DNA from 2 places in the Streptococcus sp. SGI.013 genome. Region 1 is predicted to be linked to the other one. Evidence: predicted binding sites of a transcription regulator. Region 1 holds the regulator's gene; the other holds the start of a gene.

Evidence for each region. The regulator Rex, encoded in region 1, represses fermentation and respiration genes when NADH is low (regulators of the CRP and FNR family bind a similar motif). The targets are predictions, from matches to a motif close to TTGTGAANTANTTCACAA.
Region 2: the regulator Rex is predicted to act here: its motif matches at 2,483-2,500, upstream of adhE (bifunctional acetaldehyde-CoA/alcohol dehydrogenase).

The regions. Positions count from the first base shown of each region.
Region 1 covers NZ_JBNPOS010000017.1:5,612-10,027, reverse strand. Annotated here, with positions in the region: gene radC (RadC family protein) at 10-693, shown strand; gene ACQRDX_RS05755 (gamma-glutamyl-gamma-aminobutyrate hydrolase family protein) at 695-1,390, opposite strand; gene ACQRDX_RS05750 (redox-sensing transcriptional repressor Rex) at 1,400-2,038, opposite strand; gene guaA (glutamine-hydrolyzing GMP synthase) at 2,429-3,985, opposite strand; gene ACQRDX_RS05740 (GntR family transcriptional regulator) at 4,164-4,416, shown strand, end outside.
Region 2 covers NZ_JBNPOS010000014.1:31,758-36,173, forward strand. Annotated here, with positions in the region: gene ACQRDX_RS05310 (low molecular weight protein-tyrosine-phosphatase) at 1-102, shown strand, start outside; gene ACQRDX_RS05315 (hypothetical protein) at 112-519, shown strand; gene ACQRDX_RS05320 (acyltransferase family protein) at 516-2,318, shown strand; gene adhE (bifunctional acetaldehyde-CoA/alcohol dehydrogenase) at 2,528-4,416, shown strand, end outside.

The DNA.
Region 1 (4,416 bases):
TACTTTTTTATGTATAATATTACATTTCCTAAAACAAGTCTAATGCCAAGAGAAAAACTCGCCTTACGAGGACCAGAACAACTCAGTACACAAGAATTGCTCGCCATTTGTTTAAGGACAGGCACGAAAAAAGAATCGGTTGCCAGTATTTCTCAGAAAATACTCGATAAGATTGACCACTTGGGACAATTGCGCCAGCTTTCTTTACAGGAACTTCAAGCTATCAAAGGTATCGGACCCGTTAAGGCAATCGAGCTTAAAGCCATGCTTGAGTTGGCAAAACGGATCCAGGAAGCAGAAGTTGAAGAAAATGATCGCATTTTAGGAAGTCAGATGCTAGCTGAGAAGCTAATGATTGAATTAGGGGAATTAAAACAGGAGCATGTTCTTGGTTTTTATCTAGACACTCAAAATCGAATTATTGAACAACGCCTTCTTTTTATCGGATCTGTCAGACGCTCTATTGTGGAAATCAGGGAGGTATTACATTACGCTTGTAAAAATATGGCAACCTCTTTGATTATCGTTCATAACCATCCCTCAGGTGCTATCCAACCTAGCTTTCAAGATGAAGAATTTACAAAAAAACTCAAGCGATCTTGTGAGGACATGGGAATTGTGCTTTTAGACCACTTGATTATTGGGAAAAAGAACTATTATAGCTTTCGAGAAGAAACGGATTATTGTAGTTAGCTTAAAACTCATTGACAATAAAGTCAAACAAGCTACGATCTTCCTCTCTGCTTTCATGGAGCAACTCTGGATGCCATTGAACACCCAAAAATCGAATATCAGGATGGATAGATTCAACAGCTTCAATGGTATCATCTTTAGGGTCGTAAGCAACCACCCTTAACAAAGGAGATAATTCCTTAATACTCTGATGATGAAAGGAGTTAATCTGGCTAGACTTTCCATAAATCGGAAGAAGGACACTATCATCTGACACAATCATTTGCTGACTAAGGTAATCAGATGGTGCATCTTGCCAATGGTTTTCGATATCTTGATTTAACGAACCAGCCAAGGCAATATTCATCAATTGCGTTCCGCGGCAGACAGAAAAAATCGGCTTTCTTTGTTTAATAGCTTCATCTACTAAGGCAAATTCAAATAAATCACGATCACGATGAAAATCATCATCGCTAGTATCTTTTTCTTCGCCATAAAAAACAGGATCTACATTTTGTCCACCTGTTAAAATCAGTTTATCCACCATAGAAATATAGTCTTTAGCGCATTTAGGATCACCAACAGGGATAATAAGCGGGACACCACCTGAGGCTTGAACAGCTTGGACATAATTAGTAGGAGTATAAGACCACATAATATCGGGATACTTATAATTTGGTCTTTCATTACCTGATATTCCAATAATAGGTTTTGACATAATGGCTCCTTAATCTTGATTCATAAAATATAGTAGGGTTTGCAGTTGACTGGTTAAGTCAACATATTGCACAACCACATGTCGAGGAACTGATAGATGAACAGGTGAGAAACACAGTATTCCTTGGATACCAGCCTCAACTAAAATATCAGCAACTTCTTGAGCTTTGAGACTAGGGACTGTAAGAATAGCAGTAGTAATCTCATCTTTTGCTAGATGGTCTTTGATGGTTGAAATGGCATAAATCGGAATCCCATCAGGAGACTTTGTGCCAACTAGCTCATTATCATCAGTATCAAATGCCATGGTAATTTTCATCTTATTACGCTCATGAAAACGGTAATGAAGCAGAGCTTTTCCAATATTTCCCACGCCAATCAGTGCAACATTGGTTAAGGAGTGGTCATTTAAAATATCAGCAAAAAAATTCATCAGCTTTTTGACATCATAGCCAAAACCACGACGACCAAGTTCTCCAAAATAAGAAAAGTCTCGTCGAACTGTCGCTGAGTCAATCCCAATTGCTTCTGCAATTTGTTTTGAATTGGCTTTTTCAATATTTTCTGCATTAAAACGCTTAAAAACACGATAATAAAGCGACAGACGTTTGGCAGTGGCTTTTGGGATATTTCTTTCTAATAAGCTCATATAAATAACCTCCTCATACCTTCATTTACCATTGTAACAGAAAGTTTGTGAAAATAACAACAATTTTTGATAATATAAAACCATCAGATGTTCTTGATACCCCTATCTAGAAGTCAAAAATTGACTTAGATACAGGTGCTAGAATAACCATAGTGAAGATTAGTAAAAATTCACCTCCAAACTAAGTTCGTTAGTGGAGGTGCGACAATCAGTGTTATGATACAATTTTTGTCTCTATTTACATTTCTTTTTGAAGTTTGATCAGTGTAATCTGTTCAATAAAAAAGAGATCTCAACGCAGTTGATAAAACATAGTCTGTTTAATTCGATATCAAACAAAAATCCTTAGAAATACTGCTTTCTAAGGATTTTATGTCTGTTAACTTAACTCTATTCCCACTCAACAGTTGCTGGTGGCTTACTTGTGATATCATAGACGATGCGGTTAACGTGATCAACTTCGTTTACGATACGAACTGAGATTTTTTGTAGGACATCCCATGGAATACGAGCAAAATCAGCTGTCATACCATCGATAGAAGTAATGGCACGGATAGCGATAGTATAATCATAGGTACGACCATCTCCCATAACGCCAACGGAACGTACACCGGTATTAACTGTGAAGTATTGCCAGATGTCACGATCAAGACCTGCTTTTGCAATTTCTTCACGCAAGATAGCATCAGATTCACGAACGGTCTCTAGTTTTTCTTCTGTAATCTCTCCCATTACGCGAATGGCAAGCCCTGGACCAGGGAAAGGTTGACGCCAAACGATTTCATCTGGCATTCCAAGTTCTGTTCCTAAAGCACGAACCTCATCTTTAAACAATGTATTTAATGGTTCAATCAATTTAAACTGCATATCTTCAGGAAGTCCACCCACGTTATGGTGAGATTTAATGGTTTGAGCAGTCTCTGTTCCAGACTCAATAATGTCTGTGTAAAGGGTTCCTTGTGCTAAGAAAGCAACATCTTCTAATTTACTAGCTTCATCATCGAAAACATAAACGAACTCATTACCGATGATTTTACGTTTTTTCTCAGGATCTGAAACTCCAGCGAGTTTGTCAAGGAAACGTTTTGCAGCATCTGCTTTAACAATGTTCAAGCCAAACTTACCACCAAGCATTTCCATAACTTGATCAGCTTCCCCCTTACGAAGAAGACCATGATCAACAAAGATACAAATCAATTGATCTCCAATTGCTTTTTGAAGAAGAACACCTACGACGGAAGAGTCAACTCCACCTGACAGACCAAGAAGAACTTTTTTGTCACCTACAGTTTCACGAATTTTTTTGATTTCCATCTCAATGAAATTATCCATTGACCAGTCACCTTTTGCTCCACAGATATTAAGAGCGAAATTACGTAAAATATCTGTTCCGTATTCAGAATGACGTACTTCTGGGTGGAACTGAATACCGTAGATACGTTTTTCAGAGTTTTCAATTGCTGCGAATGGACAATCAGCAGAAGTACCAGTACGGACAAATCCTTCTGGGATTTCTGTGACAGCATCACCGTGGCTCATTAAGACAATTTGCTGTTCAGGAGTCGTAGCAAATAGTTCAGAGTCGGTAGTGTGAGTGAGTGGTGATTGCCCATATTCACGATTTCCAGCATCACTAGCAGGAACAACCTTGCCACCCAGTTTGTGAGTAAGTAATTGCATGCCGTAGCAGATTCCTAAAATAGGAATTCCTAACTCAAAGATTTCAGGATCAATATCAAACGAGCCTTCTTCATAGACTGAATTAGGTCCTCCTGAAAGAATAATCCCTACTGGATTAATTTTGCGTACCTCGCTCGCTGTGATTTTATGGCTTTTAAGTTCAGAAAAAACCCCAATTTCACGGATACGACGAGAAATCAATTGATTGTATTGACTCCCATAATCCAGTACGATGATTTTTTGCATGTCATTAAAGTCTGTCATCATGTCCCTTTCCTAAATAAAATTATTTATCTTCCTCATTCTATCACAAAGCTACAGTAAATACAATTAAAGATATAGAGTTATATTGAAAATACGAGGAGATAAGTCGGACTCACCTGAACCTGTCTTTGCCATATTTAAAAAAATTTGATACTATTAAATGAAACTAGAAGGAGAGAGTATGTTACCTGCATATATTCGTATTCATGATGCTATCAAACAGGATATTGAGCAAGGCATCTGGAAAATTGGTCAACGTTTACCAAGTGAACGAAATTTATCTGAGAATTTTGAAGTGAGCCGTATGACTTTGCGTCAAGCTATCACATTATTAGTCGACGAAGGTATTTTAGAACGCCGTATTGGCTCTGGAACCTTTGTTGCCAGCAGACGTGTCCAAGAAAAGATGAGAGGGACAACTAGCTTCACTGAAA
Region 2 (4,416 bases), on a different contig from region 1:
GTTGGTGTGCCTGATCCCTATTATACAGGTGATTTTGAAGAAACCTATGCCCTAGTCACAAAAGGGTGTCAAGCTTGGTTTGAAAAAGCAAATGGAGATTAGAGGATAAGTATGAAGAAGGAAAAACGAGCTAGGTTGAAACTAACTCCAGAAATATTACGGCAGAGGCTGGAGTTTTTAACTTTAATTGTCATTTTTGCGTGTTCCTTGTCAGTTTTGGTTTTGAATTTTCAAACAAAAACAAGCTTGGTCTTAGATGAGGGGAATATCAAATATACAGGATATGTTGTCAACCATCGCATGAATGGTCAAGGAAAACTGACTTATAAAAATGGAGATGTTTACGAAGGGAACTTTGTAAATGGCACCTTCAGTGGCCAAGGGAAGTTTATCGCTAAGGCTGGGTGGACTTATGAGGGGCATTTTAAGAATGGTCAGGCCGATGGTCAAGGAACATTGATAACAGAGACCAAGGCTGTCTATAAGGGAACATTTAAACAGGGGATTTATCAAAAATGAGAATAAAATGGTTTTCTTTTGTACGTATTACAGGGCTACTGCTGGTCTTGTTATACCATTTTTTTAAAAAGCAGTTCCCAGGTGGCTTTATTGGAGTAGATATCTTTTTTACTTTTTCTGGCTATCTGATCACAGCTTTATTATTGGATGAATATAGCAGAAATCACAAAATTGATATCATTGGTTTTTTTAGAAGGCGATTTTATCGAATTGTTCCTCCCATGGTGCTCATGGTCCTGATTACCTTACCTTTTACGCTTCTTATCAAGACTGATTTTAGAGCAGGTATTGGTAACCAAATTGCAGCAACATTTGGTTTTATGACCAATGTTTATGAGATTATGACAGGTGGGAACTACGAGGCACAATTTATCCCGCATCTCTTTGTTCATACATGGAGTTTGGCCATTGAGGTTCATTTTTACATCTTTTGGGGGCTCTTGCTCTGGTTTTTAGGAAAGAGAGTTAGAAATAGCAATCAATACCGAGGTGCTGTATTTATAGTATCTAGTGGCTTGTTTTTAGCAGGCTTTTTAGCGATGTTTATCTCGTCGCTTTTTGTCCATAATTTTTCAAGCATTTATTTTTCTACTTGGACACACAGTTTCCCATTCTTTCTCGGTAGTGTTTTTGCAACGATGACAGGGATACAAAATACAACCAAGCGTTTCAAAAAGAATGTTCGCTTATGGAAAACCTCAAGAGTTATCACTTATGTTTTGGGAAGTTTTGCGCTGTTATTTTTACTAAGCTTGATTCTGGATTTTGACCATCTTTTTACTTATCTATTTGGTTTTGTTCTCTCAAGTTTGTTTGCCTCTGTCATGATTTATTCCTGCCGCGTCTTGAGTGATCAAACGAGCATTAAAGAACCAGCTTTTGTTACTTACTTAGCCGATACGAGTTATGGTGTTTATCTTTTTCATTGGCCGTTTTACGTGATTTTTTCACAAATGCTCTCTAACACGCAAGCGGTTATGGTTACGGTGCTGTTGTCCTATCTTTTTGCGACGCTTTCTTTTTATGTTTTAGAGCCATTGATTGCAGGCAAGTCTTCTCATTTGTTCCGATGGGACTTTGATCTCAGACCTTACAGCAAATGGATTTACACTAGCTTTGCTGCTCTCGGTATTTTGATGCTCTTTTTAACGACTGTTTCTCCAAAAATGGGAGAATTTGAGACCAATCTCTTGGTGAGCTCACTTAACCAATCAAATGATCAAATGCGCCAGACGCGTAATTTAGCGGATAAGGAAAACATTGGTAAAACAGGTAGCCAAGTCTTGATTATTGGAGATTCTGTTGCCCTCAGCTCAAGCGGTGCTCTCAGCCAATACCTTCCAAATGCTCAGCAAGACTCTGCGGTGAGTCGTAATTTCGATTTGGCATTTGATATCTTTGAAAATCATATCAAAAATGAGACCCTTCCAGAAACAGTGGTAATCGCCGTTGGGGTTAATTCGGTTTATGATTATAAAGATGATACTCAGCAGTTCATCGATGCTTTACCTAAAGGGCACCACTTAGTCTTTGTGACCCCTTATAACGGTAAGGAAAATCAGGCGGCTGTTAAAGAAGCGCGTGATTATGAGTTGACATTAGCCAAGAAGTACAACTATATCACGATAGCAGATTGGTATAAAGTAGCAGTTGATCATCCTGAAATTTGGCCTGGCACAGATGGCGTGCATTATAAAGATAACGGCTCAGATGATTCAGAAGGTGGCAAGCTTTATGCGCAAACCCTACAAGCTGCCTTGAAAAAAGCAGCAAAAGCTCCAGCAAAAGGCGAAAAATAACTTCTTTTCTAGAGCTTTGGGCTAAAATATTTTAGAATAAACGATTGAGACTAGGTGCATCAGCCTAGTCTCATTTTTTACCGTTAAAAATAGGAAAATTACACAAATTAACATGAAAGGGTTTACAAAACTAATCCAGTAAGCTATAATAGAAAACGTAACAAATGTGAAAGATTTAACAAACTTGTTGAATCACTTTGGAGGAAAATATGGCTGATAAAACTGTAAGTAAAGAAGAAAAAGCACTTGAAGCACAAGCGCATGTCGATACTCTAGTGAAAAAAGGTCTTGTTGCCCTAGAGGAGATGCGAAAACTTAATCAAGAACAAGTAGATTACATCGTTGCAAAAGCCTCAGTGGCAGCCCTAGATGCTCATGGTGTTTTGGCTATGCATGCTTATGAGGAAACAGGTCGTGGTGTTTTCGAGGACAAGGCAACTAAAAACCTCTTTGCCTGCGAGCATGTGGTGAATAATATGCGCCATACTAAAACAGTTGGTGTCATCGAAGAAGATGATGTAACAGGATTAACATTGATTGCAGAGCCTGTAGGAGTTATCTGTGGGATTACACCAACTACTAACCCAACCTCAACGGCAATCTTTAAATCATTGATTTCTCTCAAAACACGTAACCCTATTGTATTTGCCTTCCATCCATCAGCTCAAGAGTCATCAGCACATGCTGCTCGTATTGTGCGTGATGCGGCCATTGCTGCAGGAGCTCCTGAAAACTGTATCCAGTGGATTGAAAAACCTTCAATGGAAGCGACCGCGGCTTTGATGAACCATGATGGAATTGCTACGATTCTTGCTACAGGTGGTAATGCCATGGTACGCGCAGCTTACTCATGTGGTAAGCCAGCTCTTGGTGTGGGTGCAGGTAACGTTCCAGCCTATGTTGAAAAGTCTGCTAACGTTCGTCAGGCAGCTCATGATATTGTCATGTCTAAATCATTTGACAACGGTATGGTCTGTGCCTCAGAGCAAGCTGTAATTGTTGATAAAGAAATCTATGATGACTTTGTCAAAGAGTTTAAATCCTATCACACTTACTTTGTTAATAAAAAAGAAAAAGCTCTCCTAGAAGAATTTTGCTTTGGAGCTAAAGCCAACGGTAAAAATTGTGCAGAAGCTAAATTAAATCCAAACATCGTCGGAAAACCAGCGACTTGGATTGCAGAACAAGCAGGCTTCTCAGTTCCTGAAGGCACAAATATCCTAGCAGCAGAGTGTAAAGAAGTTGGCGTTAAAGAGCCTTTGACACGCGAGAAATTGTCACCAGTAATTGCTGTCTTGAAGTCAGATTCTCGTGAAGATGGTCTTGAAAAAGCGCGTCTCATGGTTGAGTTTGATGGATTAGGTCACTCTGCCGCTATCCATACAGAAGATGCCGCTTTAGCCAAAGAATTTGGAACTTTGGTTCGTGCCATTCGTGTGATTTGGAATTCACCATCTACCTTCGGTGGTATTGGTGATGTTTACAACTCATTCTTACCATCATTAACACTTGGTTGTGGTTCTTATGGCCGTAACTCTATCGGTGATAACGTGAGTGCGGTTAATCTCTTGAACATCAAAAAAGTAGGAAGACGTAGAAACAATATGCAGTGGTTTAAAGTTCCTTCAAAAACATACTTCGAACGTGATTCTATTCAATACCTCCAAAAATGTCGTGATGTTGAACGTGTCATGATTGTAACTGACCATGCCATGGTTGAGTTTGGTTTCTTGGATCGTATTTTGGAGCAACTTCACCTTCGTCGCAATAATGTGGTCTATCAAATCTTTGCAGATGTTGAGCCTGATCCAGACATCACAACGGTCTATAAAGGAACCGAGATGATGCGTACCTTTAAACCAGACACCATTATCGCACTAGGTGGTGGTTCACCAATGGATGCGGCTAAGGTTATGTGGCTCTTCTATGAGCAACCAGAAGTGGACTTCCATGACCTTGTTCAAAAATTCATGGATATCCGAAAACGTGCCTTTAAATTCCCAGAGCTTGGTAAGAAATCTAAGTTTATCGCTATTCCAACCACATCTGGTACGGGATCAGAAGTGACACCATTTGCTGTTATCTCTGATAAGGCTAA